4 regions of the Vibrio sp. Vb0667 genome follow, and region 2 is predicted to be linked to each of the others. Evidence: predicted binding sites of a transcription regulator. Region 2 holds the regulator's gene; each other region holds the start of a gene.

What was found. Region 2 encodes PurR, which represses purine synthesis genes. Its sites were predicted from a motif close to TNANGNAAACGTTTNCNTNA; they were not measured.
Region 1: a site for PurR is predicted at 1,861-1,880, ahead of purM (phosphoribosylformylglycinamidine cyclo-ligase). Genes of this name have one in related genera too.
Region 3: a site for PurR is predicted at 1,618-1,637, ahead of R8269_RS03160 (formate--tetrahydrofolate ligase). Genes of this name have one in related genera too.
Region 4: a site for PurR is predicted at 1,942-1,961, ahead of pckA (phosphoenolpyruvate carboxykinase (ATP)). Genes of this name have one in related genera too.

What each region holds. Positions count from the first base shown of each region.
Region 1 is NZ_JAWPOL010000024.1:16,406-20,625, reverse strand. Features, by position in the region: gene purN (phosphoribosylglycinamide formyltransferase) at 1-605, opposite strand, end outside; gene purM (phosphoribosylformylglycinamidine cyclo-ligase) at 757-1,797, opposite strand; gene upp (uracil phosphoribosyltransferase) at 1,977-2,603, shown strand; gene R8269_RS17965 (uracil-xanthine permease family protein) at 2,720-3,973, opposite strand.
Region 2 is NZ_JAWPOL010000005.1:84,064-88,283, reverse strand. Features, by position in the region: gene R8269_RS08445 (TfoX/Sxy family DNA transformation protein) at 1-532, opposite strand, end outside; cyclic di-GMP riboswitch class I at 649-738, opposite strand; gene purR (HTH-type transcriptional repressor PurR) at 1,026-2,030, opposite strand; gene torD (molecular chaperone TorD) at 2,499-3,146, opposite strand; gene torR (two-component system response regulator TorR) at 3,413-4,123, shown strand; gene elyC (envelope biogenesis factor ElyC) at 4,196-4,220, opposite strand, start outside.
Region 3 is NZ_JAWPOL010000002.1:119,356-123,575, reverse strand. Features, by position in the region: gene R8269_RS03165 (inosine/guanosine kinase) at 163-1,467, shown strand; gene R8269_RS03160 (formate--tetrahydrofolate ligase) at 1,704-3,452, shown strand; gene glgC (glucose-1-phosphate adenylyltransferase) at 3,990-4,220, shown strand, end outside.
Region 4 is NZ_JAWPOL010000013.1:28,288-32,507, forward strand. Features, by position in the region: gene pckA (phosphoenolpyruvate carboxykinase (ATP)) at 141-1,769, opposite strand; gene hslO (Hsp33 family molecular chaperone HslO) at 2,106-2,981, opposite strand; gene hslR (ribosome-associated heat shock protein Hsp15) at 3,013-3,399, opposite strand; gene gspC (type II secretion system protein GspC) at 3,653-4,220, shown strand, end outside.

The DNA of each region.
Region 1 (4,220 bases), on a different contig from region 2:
GCTTTACCATCCTTCATGATCAACCGCTCGTCTACCAGCCACTTAGCCACCATAGGGTAGATTCGGTGCTCCTGCGCCTGAACACGTGCCGCAAGTACACTAGCATCATCGTCTTCGAACACAGGAACTTTTGCTTGCAGTATGACAGGGCCACCATCAAGCTCTTCCGTTACAAAGTGCACACTCGTACCATGTTCTTTATCGCCAGCATCAATTGCTCTCTGGTGTGTGTGTAGCCCAGGATATTTTGGTAGAAGAGAAGGGTGGATATTGATCATCTTACCCATGTAATGAGAAACAAATGCGCTGCTCAGAATGCGCATGTAACCAGCAAGAATAATCACGTCTGGTTGGTATTCATCTATTTGACTCATTAGCTCTGCATCAAAGCTTTCACGCGAGCTGAATGCTTTAGGGTCGACAAAGTGACCGTCTACATCAAACTTTTTTGCACGTTCTAAACCAAAAGCATCTGCTTTGTTAGAGAACACGGCTGCCACTCGTGCGTTTGGCATGCTGTCTTCGCAAGCTTCCAAGATAGCTTGCAGGTTACTTCCGTTACCCGAGATGAGGACCACAAAGTTTTTTAGGGTATGGTTTTTCATGATGTCGAGAGCGCCTTGGTATTGTAGGTTGGAGTTATGTAGCTTCTAAACTACCTACTAATAGAATGGTTTTTAGTGTTCTAGATAGCAAAATGAGGACCTAGTCATCTAGTGTCCTCATTCTTCTTATCTTTTGAGCTCGATTTGCAAATTATTGGATTTCAACTTGCTCTTCGTTCGCGTCTGCTTGTGCGATTTGACCAATCACCCACGCGTTTTCGCCTTCTTCTTTAAGAAGAGCAACTGCTGCGTCTGCCTGGTCTTTCGGTAGTGCGACGATTAGACCTACACCACAGTTGAATGTGCGGTACATTTCGTGTGTGTCGACGTTGCCTTTCTCTTGTAGCCACTTGAAGATAACTGGCCATTCCCAACTGTTACCATCGATAACTGCTTTCGTGCCTTCAGGCAGTACGCGTGGGATGTTTTCCCAGAAACCACCACCAGTGATATGAGAAATCGCATGGATGTCGTGTTTCTCAATCATCTTAAGTGCTGACTTGATGTAAATTTTTGTTGGTTCTAGTAGGTGCTCACCAATAGTGCGGCCTGCTAGCTCTTCGCTCTTATCTGCACCAGATACTTCTAGGATCTTACGGATAAGGGAGTAACCGTTTGAGTGTGGGCCGCTTGAGCCAACAGCGATAAGTGCATCACCAGCAGCGACTTTCGTGCCGTCAATCACGTCTTCTTTTTCTACTACGCCAACACAGAAACCAGCTACGTCGTAGTCTTCGCCTTCATACATGCCCGGCATCTCCGCAGTTTCGCCACCAATTAGGGCACAACCTGCTTGAACACACCCTTCAGCGATACCTGAAACAACATCCGCTGCGGTATCAACGTCTAGTTTGCCTGTTGCATAGTAATCTAGGAAAAACAGTGGCTCTGCGCCTTGCACGATAAGATCATTTACACACATTGCCACTAGGTCGATGCCGATCGTGTCGTGCTTGTTCATATCCAGTGCTAGGCGAAGTTTTGTGCCAACGCCATCAGTACCAGAAACCAGTACAGGTTGTTTGTATTTAGTTGGCAATTCGCATAGCGCGCCAAAACCACCGATACCACCCATAACTTCAGGGCGACGAGTACGTTTTACCGCACCCTTAATACGATCCACAAGCGCGTTGCCTGCATCAATATCTACACCAGCGTCTTTATAGCTAAGAGAAGAGTTGTTACCACTCACAGGGAAGTCCTCGGTATTAAGTTGGATATGAAAACGGCGCTATTCTAACAGTGCTTAAACATAGATAGCAAACGTTTGCGTCTGTTTTTTTCTTTAGTGATTTATCCTGATATCCCTGTGAAAATCATGTATAATCTGAAGGTTTGTTTAAATATTGCCAACTATAGCCGGAGATGGACATGAAAGTTGTTGAAGTAAAGCACCCTCTAGTAAAACATAAAATTGGTCTAATGAGAGAAGGTGACATCAGCACAAAACGTTTTCGTGAGTTAGCGACTGAGGTCGGTAGCCTACTTACTTACGAAGCAACGTCAGACTTTGAAACAGAAAAAGTGACCATTGATGGTTGGAACGGTCCGGTAGAAGTAGACCAGATTAAAGGTAAAAAAGTAACCGTAGTGCCAATCCTACGTGCAGGTCTAGGCATGATGGATGGAGTTCTTGAGCACATGCCAAGCGCACGTATCAGTGTTGTGGGTATTTACCGTGATGAAGAAACGCTTGAGCCAGTTCCTTACTTCAACAAGCTTGCTTCAAACATCGAGGAGCGTATTGCGCTTGTTGTTGACCCAATGCTTGCAACAGGTGGTTCTATGATTGCTACTATCGATCTCCTAAAAGAGAAAGGTTGTAACCAAATCAAAGTGCTGGTACTTGTTGCTGCACCAGAAGGTATTGAAGCGCTAGAAAAAGCACACCCAGATGTTGAGCTATACACTGCGGCAATCGATGAGAAGCTTAATGACAAAGGCTACATCGTTCCGGGTCTAGGCGATGCAGGTGATAAGATCTTCGGTACTAAGTAATTCTTTGATGTATTACTATGACTGAACAGAAAAAGGCTTGGTGAAAACCAAGCCTTTTTTGTATCTACAAGAGGAGAAGAGTAAGACACGCCACCTAATAAAGCGGCGCAAACGAACTATTTCGCGCTTTCTTCTTCCATTTGTGCGTTATCCACAACGTGGTTTTCACCTAAATCGTTTGGTAGCACAAGGTTAAGAATAATTGCCACGATACCGCATAGGCTCACACCTTGTAGACTGAACTCACCAATACCGAAAGCCATACCACCAATGCCAAACACAAGGGTTACGGCAACAATCACTAGGTTACGAGACTTATGTAAATCAACGTTATTCTTGATCAGTGTGTTGAGGCCTACCGTTGCGATGGAGCCGAACAGCAGAATCATGATGCCGCCCATAACAGGAACTGGAATCGTTTGAAGAACCGCACCTAGCTTACCTACCAATGCAAGTACGATTGCGGTGATTGCTGCCCAAGTCATGATCACAGGGTTAAATGCTTTGGTTAGCATTACCGCTCCTGTTACTTCACTGTAAGTGGTGTTTGGTGGAGCACCCACCATCGAAGCTGCGATAGTTGCCACCCCGTCACCTGCGATTGTGCGGTGAAGGCCTGGTTTTTTCAGGTAGTTTTTACCTGTAACGTTTGAGATAGCAAGCATGTCACCTACGTGCTCAACCGCAGGTGCGATAGCGACAGGAATCATGAACAAAATTGCGTTGATATTGAACTCTGGCGCGGTGAAGTTTGGCATGGCTAGCCAAGCCGCTTGTTCTACGGGAGTGAAATCAACCACACCGTAGAATAGAGAAACAGAGTAACCAGCAAGAATACCACCAACAATAGGAACGAGCTTCAAAAAGCCTTTTGCAAAAACGCTGAGTACAATGGTTGTGAGCAGTGAGACCGCCGAGATAATGATCGCAGCATCACCATTAACTAGCTGTGCAGCTCCATCACCAGTTTTACCTACCGCCATGTTCACTGCCGTTGGGGCAAGGCCAAGGCCGATAACCATGATCACAGGGCCAACGACAACGGGCGGGAGAATTTTATGGATAAATCCAACACCACGCACTTTGATCATCGCCCCTAGAGCCACATAAACTAAGCCCGCTGCCATCAAGCCGCCCATCGTTGCACCGATACCCCAAGTTTGGATACCGAACATAATAGGAGCAATAAACGCAAAAGAAGAGGCAAGGAAGATGGGAACAGAACGTTTAGTCATTAATTGGAAGAGGAGAGTACCGACACCGGCACCAAAGAGGGCTACGTTTGGATCAAGGCCAGTTAGGAGCGGCACAAGCACCAAAGCACCAAAAGCGACAAAGAGCATTTGAGCGCCTTGTAACGCGTTTTTCATAATAATTCCCTATTTTCAAGATACGCAGACAAATCCGGCGAATACTATCATCCTGCAATCGTTTGCAATGTTGCATAGATCAAACTTTCGATTGAATTTTTCTCATAAATAGCACTTTTGAGAGTTGCTTGCTTGCAAATTGTCCTCTTTTACGTGTCTTGCGTGAAGATGAAAAATGGACAGCCTAACTTGTTGAGATAGCTTAATAAGCAATGAGTTTATTATAAAAAATAGCACTGAAGCGCTG
Region 2 (4,220 bases):
TGCCGTTGATAGCACCTTCTAGTGCCCATAGCAACTCAATGTTGACGGTTGCAGAGTGCGTATCTCTTATCGCTTTATAGGCGTTAAGCGCACCTTCCTCTTCAAGCTTCTCTACGGATTCGATGCCGGCTTTTTTTAGCATGCGCTCGGTAGCCAGTCGTAAGTTAGGCAAATCTTTCAAACGGTTAGGCTTTGTACTTGCTTGCTGTTCTTTCTCAAGCTTTGCCTTTTTCAATGATTGATTCGCTACTTCGATTAAGCGTTCGCTTGATTCCCATAAATCGCTGGAAATAGCGTAGTACTTTGTAACGACTGGGAAGCCACGTTTTTTATAAACGTAAGGCTTTAGCCCTTGTTTCTCGAAGTCAGATGAAGTTTTTTGGTCTGCTCTGATATGAAGCTGATTGTTTACCACTAGTGCAAACATTGTTTCATCAGCGAATAGTCCGAAGCCACCAAACATTGAGCGCGACTTGATATTACCAAGTGCCTCAAATAGCTTCATAGAGTCTTTGAGTATCGGTTTATCCATGTTTTGTTATCTCGGTGTAATTAATATTACGCCACCAAAAGTCAGGTCCGAGAGAGTAGCAAACATGCGTAAAAACAATGTCATTACAGAGTAAAGTCATTGCTTACACACTTGCCATCGGTAACCCCGCTACCTTCCATATCGTAATATGGTTCAGGCCGGAGGCTTTGCGTCCCACTCTTTCGAATGGTTTGCCCTGTGCGTGACACAATGAGCATACTTCTTATATTGAATTAACATCACGGTTTAGCGTTAAAAGTGTGATTTTGGTTCAATAAAAATGATAGATTGAATGCTCTATTTTGCATATGGAAAGGTGCAAATTGGCCTTTGAAAAGGAGTTCTTAATATATATTACATTTATATAAAACAGGGAGTTAACGTTAGTCAATTGTTATTAGAGCAGTGTGAAGTATTAGAGAATGCTTAATTTTCCCAAAAAAATAAGCGCCCCTGTAGAGCGCTTATTTAACACGGTTAAATACAGTGAAATTTAGTTCATTTTTTTCACAGTATTTCGAATTACAAGCTCAGGTTGCATTTCGAAAATTCGTTTTTCGTGTTCTTTATCTTTGATACGCTCAAGTAGAATTTCGAATGCATTTTTACCAACACGACGTTTAGGTTGGTGGATAGTCGTTAGCGGTGGAGAGAAGTATTCCGCAAGCTCGATGTTGTCGTAGCCGATCACTGAAATATCTTCAGGAATTTTGATCCCGTTTTGTTGCAAGCGGCTCATTAGGCCTAGAGCCATTGTGTCGTTAAAACAGAATACCGCCGTCGGGCGCTTGTCCATTGCGGTAATTTTATCTGCAACTAATACGGCCGTATCACATTCAAAGTTACCTTCAAGGATCCAGTCTTCATTTACAGCTAGGTTCGCTTCGCTCATTGCGCGACGGAAACCTGCAATGCGCTCTTGGCAAGCAAGCTTTTCAAAATGACCGCTTAGACAAGCGATATCCGTATGACCATTGTCAATCAGATGTTTGGTTGCAATGTAGCCACCTTCTTCTGAGTTATCCATGATCTTGTCTGCTTGTGAGCTCTCTGGGCCCCAATCCATGACCACTTTAGGAATGTCCGCATGACGGTCAAGCATCTCTTTTAGTTCTTCGGTTAAGTCAGAACACATCACAAGGATGCCATCAACGCGCTTTTCAGCCAGCATACGAATGTAATCGCGTTGTTTTTCGTAAATCCCGCCTGTGTTACATAAAATCAGAGTATAGCCTTGGCGGTAACAGTAGCTCTCAACGCCATCAATCACTTCTGAGAAAAATAGGTTAGTTGATTGAGTTACTAACATGCCAATCGTACGAGTTGAGTTGCATTTTAGGCTGCGTGCAACGGCACTTGGCGCGTAATTCAGCTCGTCAACGGCTTTCATTACTTTTTCTTGCGTTGCTTCTGCAACGAAACGCGTTTTATTGATAACGTGCGAAACTGTCGTAGTGGAAACGCCGGCTAAGCGAGCAACGTCTTTTATCGTGGCCATAAATGGTGTCCTGTATCGAGCTACTGAAATATGTCGTATTGGATGTACCTGATGCTCTAGTGGTTTCACACCTAGCAATCTAAAATTGGCGCTAAGTGTCTCGGCAGCGGTTGATCCAAGTGCGACAAAAGGGTGCGTAGCAGCATCGGTCGATGAATTTTATCTTTTTTCTATCTGATGAGAAATTGCCATCAACCTGTTAAGAAAACACAAAAACCGCTATATTTCAGCGGTTTACATATAAATCATATTTAATCGTTTGCGCTCACATTTTAGCCCTATGTGGACTGACTAGCAATGTTTTCAGCAAGAGATTTGTGTATTTGAAGTCACATTTTGACTGCTAAATAACCAAGCGTCTTTGCGCTAAGTTAAGGCAAACGAATATTATACCCAAGTTACTTACAATTGGTCACTTTCAGGCATACAGGAAGCCCGATAGGCAGGCTCCCTAAAAATAGGCGGCAATTATTCACCAAGAAGGTAGGCGCTGTCTAGTTTACAAAATGCAACTAATAGTTTCGCGACACTCGAGTAAAATCCAAATTCGTCGAATTTTTTACATTTGTCTGAAAACTGAGGTAACCAAGACATCAATTGTTGCTGGATAAAGTCGTTTTGTTTAACGAAGGCTTCTTCCATGTGTTTTTCTTGTTCAAGCTCGTTTGAGCGGATAATCATGTTCCCGAGAAAGTCGAGCTCAACGGCTAAGTGATCCGCAGGTTCCTTTAGGTTTTCGTCTACTTGAACGCCAAATTCAGCCATCAACTTTTCCATTTCCTCAGCTGGCTTGTCATTCAGTAAACCTGATTCACCAATGTACATGGATGCGTAAGGAAGAGCGCCGTATTTTTCTGTCTTCAAAAACAGTTCACAAAAGTCAGCTGCAAGCTCTAGTTGTGCATCTTCACGATCTTGTAACCGATTCAATGCATCAACTAGGCTATCAACAGCTGGTTTCAGCGACTCATTTTCACCTAAACCTGCGAGAAAACTGCGAATTTCAACACTGTGATAGGCTTCCAATTCTTTCTCTGTTAGTTCTTTTGCGAACAAGCTCGAAAACCACCAGTAAATTTCAGCGCGTTTTTCATTAAAAGCTTTCACTTCTTGCATTTTGGGCTCCTGAATGATGCTTCAAGTCATGCATCACAAAGTCAATTAGGGATATCCCCTAAGTGTAATCAATTAAAATGAATAGCAGTAACTATAATTGTTATGTTTTATGGTCAAAAATGACCGTTTATTAATAGCAATGGGCAAGCTTGTTTTGAATCAATAAAAACGCTAAATCTTGCGTTTTAATGTATCTATGACTAGAAATGTTACTAGTTATGAATAGAATACGTCTTGGATAATAAGAAGACAGAAAAGTGGTGTAAATGAGCTATCACGTATTAGTCGTAGAAGATGATGTTGTAACTCGTAGTAAGCTTGCGGGGTATTTCCAAAATGAGGGCTACCAAGTCAGCGAAGCAGAGAGTGGCGCAGAAATGCGTGAAGTTTTGCAAGCGGGCGATGTAGACCTGATCATGCTGGATATTAACCTGCCTGGTGAAGACGGCCTGATGCTTACTCGTGAGTTACGTAGCCAATCGGATATTGGTATCATATTAGTAACAGGACGCACGGATAGCATTGATAAAATCGTAGGCCTAGAAATGGGTGCTGACGATTATGTGACAAAACCTTTTGAACTGAGAGAGCTGTTAGTTCGCGTTAAAAACTTGCTGTGGCGTATTTCAGCAGCGCGCAGTGGCAGCTCGAAAGCGAATGAAACCAGTGAAGAGCACATTGTGCGCTTTGGGGAGTGGACATTCGACATTCAACGTCGCGCACTTAGCCGCAACGGTGAGCCAGTAAAACTAACTAAAGCAGAGTATGAACTTTTGGTGGCATTATCGTCTTACCCTAACCAGGTGTTAAGTCGTGAGCGTATTTTGAACATGATCAGCCATCGAGTGGATGCGCCGAATGACCGCACCATTGATGTTCTTATTCGACGTATGCGCGCAAAAATGGAGTTCGATCCTAAGAACCCACAAATTTTTGTAACGGTACACGGCGAGGGCTATATGTTTGCTGGTGACTAGTTTGAACATAACTCAATCGTAAAAAGAAAAAGGAGAGCTTCGGCTCTCCTTTTTTGTGGCTTCAAGATAATACTAGTTTGCTTCAACCATTGGTGTT
Region 3 (4,220 bases), on a different contig from region 2:
CCCATTGCAATACGACAAGCGTCATAAATTGCAGCTGCTTTGGTTGCTATTTACTCAGCTCGCTGATTTTTTCAGCGAGCAGACTTCTTTGTAATAAATCGCCACGATTTTCATTTTTTTGTGATACAATCCCGCCTCTTTTTTTCTCACTCAAGAACAAGCATGAAGTTTCCTGGTCAGCGTAAATCTAAACACTACTTCCCAACTCACGCTCGAGATCCATTAGTAAACCAAATCCGACAGGCACCTAAGCTATATCGCCCAACTATTGTTGGTGTCGGTCAAACCATTGTAGATATCGAAGCACGTGTAGATGACGCGTTTTTAGAGAAATACAACCTGAGTAAAGGACATTCGCTCGTTCTTGAAGAAAGCAAAGCAGATGCACTTTACGAAGAACTGGTTGAGCAAGGCCTGATCACACACCAATACCCAGGTGACACGATTGGCAATACTCTTCACAACTACTCAGTTTTAGCCGATAGCAAATCCGTTTTGCTCGGTGTGATGTCTAAGAACATTCAAGTCGGTTCTTTTGCTTACCGCTACCTTTGCCGTACGTCTTCACGCATGAACCTTAACCATTTACAAACGGTAGATGGCCCTATTGGTCGCTGCTACACCCTAATTTCTCAAGACGGTGAGCGTACATTTGCTATCAACGAAGGTCATATGAATCAACTACTTCCGGAAAGCATTCCTGAAGAGATCTTTGAGAAAGCATCAGCCCTGGTTGTTTCTTCTTACCTAATGCGTGGTAAAGAAGAAGATCCAATGCCTAAAGCGGTACAAAGAGCGATCGACTTTGCTAAGAAGCACGATGTCCCTGTTGTACTTACGTTAGGGACAAAGTACGTTATCGAAGGTAACGCACAGTGGTGGCAAGAATACATTCGCGAAAACATTTCTGTTGTCGCTATGAATGAAGAAGAAGGTGCGGCGCTAACAGGTGAAACAGAGCCGCTAGCTGCTGCTGATAAAGCACTTGAATGGGTTGATCTCGTACTGTGTACGGCAGGACCAAATGGTCTGTACATGGCTGGTTACACCGACGAGAAAGTAAAACGAGAAACCACACACGACATCCTTGAAAGCTCCCTCGAAGCCTTTAACCAGTACGAGTTTAGTCGTGCGATGCGTAAAGAAGACTGTCAAAACCCAATGAAGGTCTACTCTCACATCGGCCCTTACCTTGGTGGACCATTAGAGATTAAGAACACTAATGGTGCAGGTGATGCAGCCCTTTCAGCCTTACTGCATGACATGGCAGCAAACTCTTTCCACCAAAAAGAAGTGCCTAACTCAGAAAAGCACGAAGTACGATGCTTAACCTACTCCTCGCTTTCTCAGATCTGTAAATACGCAAACCGAGTAAGCTATGAAGTGTTGACGCAGCACTCTCCTCGCCTATCGCGAGCGCTTCCTGAACGAGAAGATAGCTTAGAAGAGACTTATTGGGATCGTTAAAACGACAGCTTTAAAGCTAAAAATATATCAAGGTCACCATTTGGTGGCCTTTTTGTTTTTATCTAGCACTATAACGAGTAGATTTCGTTAGTATGTCGCACAATACGAAGCAGTAAACTCTTTACAAGCCTAACCGAAACAGTACCATCACCAAGCAGACCTTTGCCTCACAATAATACTCGTTATAACTCAGGTAGTTTTTCAACGCTACCCGTGTGCCACTTTGGGGATTCTCCATGCAGTCAGATATCGAAATTTGCCGAAACACACCACTTTTTTCTATTGATGTTATCGCGGAAAAAGTAGGACTATTGCCCGAAGAGTATGACACTCACGGGAAGCACAAAGCCAAAGTCCACCCAAAATGTTTGGAACGACTCAAAGCAAATGATGACGGTAAACTTGTACTCGTCACTGCTATCACGCCGACTCCTCTTGGCGAAGGAAAAACCGTTACGACGATAGGACTGGCGCAAGGTTTAGCAAAGCTTAATCAATCTGTTATTGCATGTATAAGGCAACCTTCGATGGGACCCGTCTTCGGTATTAAAGGTGGCGCAGCGGGCGGCGGTTATTCTCAAGTAGCTCCAATGGAAGAGTTAAACTTACACCTTACTGGTGACATTCACGCAGTGACAGCGGCGCACAACCTTGCTTCAGCCGCTCTTGACGCTCGCTTGTTCCATGAGCAACGCGAGGGTTATGATGCCTTTGAATCACGCACCGGGTTAAGAGCACTTAAAATCGATACGGCAAGTATTACTTGGAAACGAGTGATGGACCATAATGATCGTGCACTACGTAAAGTCAAAATTGGCCTCAATGATGCAGGAAAAACCATCAATGGTTTCGAGCGTGACGAAGGGTTCGATATTTCAGCCGCTTCTGAGTTAATGGCTATCATTGCACTAGCCAAAGATTTAAAAGATTTACGTCAACGTATTGGGAAAATTGTCGTAGCGTACGATTTGAACGGAAACCCCGTCACTACGGAAGATCTACAAGTTGCAGGAGCAATGGCAGTAACACTAAAAGAGGCGATTGCACCAACACTGATGCAAACTCTAGAAGGTGTTCCTACGTTGATCCATGCAGGTCCATTTGCAAACATCGCCCATGGAAATTCATCCATTATCGCGGACGATATTGCGCTAAAACTGTCAGGTTACACGGTAACTGAAGCCGGTTTTGGTTCGGATATGGGATTTGAGAAAGCGTGTAACATTAAAGCTGCTGCCGCCAACAAAGCCCCGGACTGTGTAGTGATCGTAGCAACATTACGCGGCCTCAAAGCGAACTCCGGACACTACGATTTACGGCCAGGTATGGCTGTTCCAGATTCCATTTTTAATCCGGACCAAGCAGCATTGGAGGCTGGGTTTGAAAATTTAAAATGGCACATAAATAACGTTCATAAATACGGTTTACCTGCTGTCGTTGCCATTAACCAGTTTCCACAAGATTGTGTGAAAGAACTTAAAGCTCTTGAAGATCTGATTCACCAATTTAATCCCGAAGTTAAAGTAGCCATCAGCACCGCTTTTTCGCAAGGCGGACAAGGCGCAACGGAACTAGCTCAACATGTTATTGATGCGTGTACCACGCCTGTAGAGTTTTGTCCGTTATACAACAAAGAGCAATCATTACTCGAAAAGCTCATGGCAGTATGTGAAGCGGGCTATGGAGCAACCAATATAGAAATGACTCCTATCGCGACTGAACAGCTCAAACATTTTGAAAATCTAGGTTTTAACAACTTAGCGGTTTGCATCGCGAAGACACCACTATCTATAACCACGGACTCCGCAGTCAAAGGCGCACCAACTGGTTTTACCGTCCCAATCCGCGAGCTGCGCTTGTGTGCGGGCGCAGGATTCGTTTATGCATTATCTGGTACCGTGATGACGATGCCAGGCTTACCTGATAAACCCGCATTTATGAATTTAGATCTTGATGATGAAGGAAATATCATCGGTCTCTCTTAGTGCAGTGATAACGTATCGCTATCAGTGAAGTGAGCATATTCATTAAGTGAGTGGTCTACTTACCTATCCACTCACTCTCAACAACTGTGAAAAGAGTTGTCTCAGGCCTTCTACTCTTGAATTGTTGATACAAAGCTCTCCTGCCTTACATCAACGCGCCTGTTTTAGACCTTTAGAGTTAAGACGCTAACCCTAAGCCTTGTTTAGCCATAGTTATTAAGCTAGAAAACCCTATTTATCTTCTTGTTTTGTCGCCACTTTACATTGTAAATCCATACTTGTTGACCTCTCCTTTCTACAATTTTGCGCCAATTTGATGCACGGGCTATTTAGCGCTTCACTAATATGGTGCAGTTGTCTTACAGTGAAATTTTAACCTCCTTGATTTTTAAGGAGATATTCTATGGCTCGATTCTTGTAGTAGACTTTTCACTAATAAGCACATTAGCACATGCTTTTCAAAACCTCTGCGTTGCATACCACCTCCTTCAGGTTAGCACCGTTTTGATGCATGTCAGAAAAGGGAAAGGGAATACTATGGAAGACGCACTCGCCGTAATTTTAGCAGGAGGGATGGGGTCTAGACTCAGCCCACTCACCGATGACAGAACCAAGCCAGCCGTACCTTTTGGCGGAAAATATAGAATTATAGATTTCACACTAACCAATTGTTTACATTCGGGTTTACGCAAAATCCTTGTTTTAACCCAATATAAATCTCATTCACTTCAAAAACACTTACGAGACGGCTGGTCGATATTCAATCCA
Region 4 (4,220 bases), on a different contig from region 2:
TTGTATCAATATTCTGTGGTATTCAATAAAAAGCCCCTCAAAAGAGGGGCTTGAAGCAATTTTTGTAACTTGGCCTACGTAAAGGTGATAAGTTAATGCCAACTTTTCACTGCGTTTACGCGAAGTCGCTGTTACTCGATTTAATCAATCTGAGGACCAGCCGCAACCAGGGATTTACCTTCAGCGTTGTCTGTGTACTTATCAAAGTTATTGATAAAGCGCGCTGCTAAATCTTTCGCTTTGCTTTCCCACTGAAGTGGGTCAACGTACGTGTCGCGAGGGTCTAGAATGCTAGGATCCACACCTGGTAGTGACGTTGGTACTTCAAGGTTGAAGATTGGAATGTGCTTAGTTGGTGCTTCTTCAATCGAACCATCAAGAATGGCATCAATAATTCCGCGTGTATCTTGAATAGAGATACGTTTGCCAGTGCCGTTCCAACCAGTATTCACTAGGTAAGCCTCAGCGCCTGCTGCTTCCATGCGTTTAACCAGTACTTCTGCGTATTTAGTTGGGTGAAGCGTTAGGAACGCCGCGCCGAAACAAGCAGAGAAAGTTGGTGTTGGCTCAGTAATACCGCGCTCTGTTCCCGCTAGTTTGGCGGTAAAGCCAGACAGGAAGTGGTACTTAGTTTGCTCGGGTGTCAATTTAGATACTGGAGGCAGTACGCCAAATGCATCGGCTGATAGGAAGATCACTTTATTCGCGTGACCGCCTTTTGATACTGGCTTAACGATATTATCGATATGGTAGATAGGGTAAGAAACACGTGTGTTTTCTGTTTTCGAACCATCATCAAAGTCGATAGAGCCATCGCCACGTACTGTTACGTTTTCTAGCAGTGCATCACGACGAATTGCGTTGTAGATGTCCGGCTCCGCTTCTTTAGAAAGTTTGATGGTTTTTGCGTAACAACCACCTTCGAAGTTGAAGACACCGTCATCATCCCAGCCGTGCTCATCATCACCAATTAGCGCACGTTTAGGATCAGTCGACAGGGTCGTTTTACCCGTACCAGATAGACCGAAGAATACCGCTACATCGCCATCTTTGCCCATGTTAGCGCTACAGTGCATTGATGCGATGTCTTTTAGTGGAAGGAAGTAGTTCATCATCGCGAACATACCTTTCTTCATTTCACCACCGTACCAAGTACCACCGATAAGTTGCATGCGCTCAGTTAGGTTAAATACGGTGAAGTTTTCTGAGTTCAGGCCTTGCTCTTCCCATTTTGGATTAGTGCATTTTGCGCCATTCATTACTACGAAGTCTGGTTCAAATGTCGCTAACTCTTCTTCCGTCGGGCGAATAAACATGTTTTTAACGAAGTGCGCTTGCCATGCGACTTCTGTGATAACACGAATGCTCAAACGTGTATCTGGGTTTGCACCACAGTAACCGTCAACAACAAACAAGCGTTTGTTAGAAAGCTGGTTTGTGACCAGTTCTTTTAGCTCGTCCCACACTTCAGGAGTGATTGGCTTGTTATCATTTTTCACTTGATCAGACGTCCACCACATATGTTCTTCTGTCGTAGCGTCTTTGACGATGTATTTATCTTTTGGTGAGCGACCAGTAAAGATGCCAGTGTCAACGGCAACCGCACCTAGTTCAGTAACCACGCCGCGCTCATAACCGGTTAGGTCTTCACGCGTTTCTTCCTCAAACAACATTTCGTAGCTTGGGTTGCGAATAACCTCTTTTACGTTATGCAGTCCGTGCTTGGTTAGATCAAGTGTTGCAGCCTTAGTATGTTCCATAACGGTCATAGGTGCTCCTTATAAGGATTTTGTAGGGATTTTGTAAGAATGTTTTAATTTTAATCTGCTCACCATGCTAGCAACGGGGCGGGGAGAAAACAGGGAGATAGCTCAAAATTTACCCATGATTTCAATAAGGTTTTAGGTAACCCGTCACATATTGGTGGGAATAGTCTATCGTGCACGCAATCCTTTGCGCTAGGGCAAAATCATTATTAATTGTTTAAAATTAAGCAGTTGTTTTATTACGCTTGAGGCTAGTTATTACGAGGGGTTGATCACAAAAAGGCCAGCATTAAGCTGGCCTTTTGTAGGGTAAATTACGTGCTTGATAAGCTATGTAAATTAATGCAGGGTTTTCTTGTCTGTAGAAGCTTGTGCATACAGTTCAGTGACTTCAGATTCGTCGAACGTATAAGTTGTGCCACAGTAATCACAATGTAAAGAAACTGATCCAACTTCTGCCAAAATGTCATAAATTTCAGCTTTCTCAACGGTGATGATTGCGGCACCGCTACGCTCACGAGAACAGCCACAATGGAACTCGACAGGTTGCGGCTCGTACAGACGTACTTTGTCTTGGTTATATAGTCGATACAATAACTCGTTCGCTTCTAAACCAAACAATTCTTCATCTTTTACTGTGTCAGTGAGCTGCTCTAGATGTTCGAAATCATCTGGAGAGCCAGTGCCGTCAGGGATCACTTGAATCAACATACCTGCTGCGTGTGCTTTGCCTTCATGCTCACCAGTGCGGATCCATAGGCGCGTTTTTAACTGCTCTGAGTTTGCAAAGTAGCCTTCTAGCACTTCTGCTAAAGTGTCACCTTCTAGTCCAACGACGCCTTGGTAACGCTCGCCGTTTTTCGGTTCGATGGTGATCACAAGGTAGCCCTTACCCATTAGATCGTGAATGTTTGCGTCATCGGCAACATCGCCTTCCCAGCGAGCTACGCCACGAACACGTTGGTTATGGTCACCGTTGATAACGGCAAGAGACACAGGACCGTCGCCTTGTAGCTGGATGGTGATCGAACCTTCGAACTTAAGAGTGGCAGTTAAAAGAGTAGTTGAAACGAGTAGCTCACCCAGCAGTTTCTCTATTGCTGCCGGATATTCCTTGCTGGAGATAACACGTTGGTACGCTTCATCCAATTGTACCAACTCGCCACGTACTGAAAGATCTTCGAATAGGTAGCGGTTTAAAACATTATTTGCCATGGAGTGCTTTCCTCGTTGGTAATTCCGGCTTTTATTGGTGTTTGAACTTAATGATGTCTCGGCGCTGCTTTTTATCTGGGCGGCGTTCCGGACTTGGGTTGTGGGCATTAAGCTTACGTTGAGTCGCGTGTTCCTCACGTTTCGCGATACTCTCATTGGTTTCGCGATATAAGGTTTGTGCGATGGGAGCGCCTCGGCGTTGATCTGAGATTTGTTCGATGATCACGATTTTTTCTTCGTTGCCTTGACGAAGTCTGACTTCAGCGCCCACTTCAACGATTTTACTCGGCTTGCTTCGTTGGCCATTATAGTGGACTTTACCGCCATCGACCATGTTACGCGCGATGGAGCGGGTTTTGTAAAATCTTGCGGCCCATAGCCATTTATCTAGCCTAACGGCTTCATTTAGGGAACTCATAGAACACTACGCTATCTAATCACTGCCCGAATACGGCAATGAGTGATGGATTATTCACCTACAGATGGAGTCAAGGCGTATTTTTTTCAAGGGAGTTGGCAAAAACTGCATAAGAAAAAGGTATGAAAGACAACTTGTGATATAGTTCACTGCTCTTTGTTGAGTAATAATTTTATTGCAAATTTAGCAATTTAAAGTCGATAGCTATCGTTATAGCTTAAATGACGGACGTTAGAATAAAGGAATCCATTCAGTGAAACGTTTAGAGCTAAGTGCAGGATTATCAAGCAGACCGCTACTGGCTCAGATCAAGTCCAATCATTATACCATTCAAGCCAAACTTAGCTTGTTGCTTACCTGTCTGTTTATTGCGATAACCGGATGGATACTTGGCAAAATTGTGTGGTTAGCCATACCTCAATCGTCGGAAGTGCCGCAATGGCGTCCATCGGCGAGTAGCGTTGCTGCGAGCAATAAAGGCGACGCGATAGATTTTAATGCCCTTCAGAATGCCAACCTATTCGGTAAATACACTGAGCAAAAAGCGGCGGTTGTAGAACAGCCTATTGTTAAAGACGCCCCTAAGACGCGCCTTAACCTTACGCTGGTCGGTGCGGTTGCAAGTAGTGATGCCAACACCAGCCTTGCTGTTATTGCTAACCGAGGTAAGCAAGCTACGTACGGTTTGGGTGAAGAAATCGAAGGGACACGTGCGACACTAAAAGCGGTATTGGTGGATCGCGTCATCATTGATAACCAAGGTCGAGACGAGACCTTAATGATGGAAGGTATAGAATATAAGAAGCTATCTGAATCGCCGC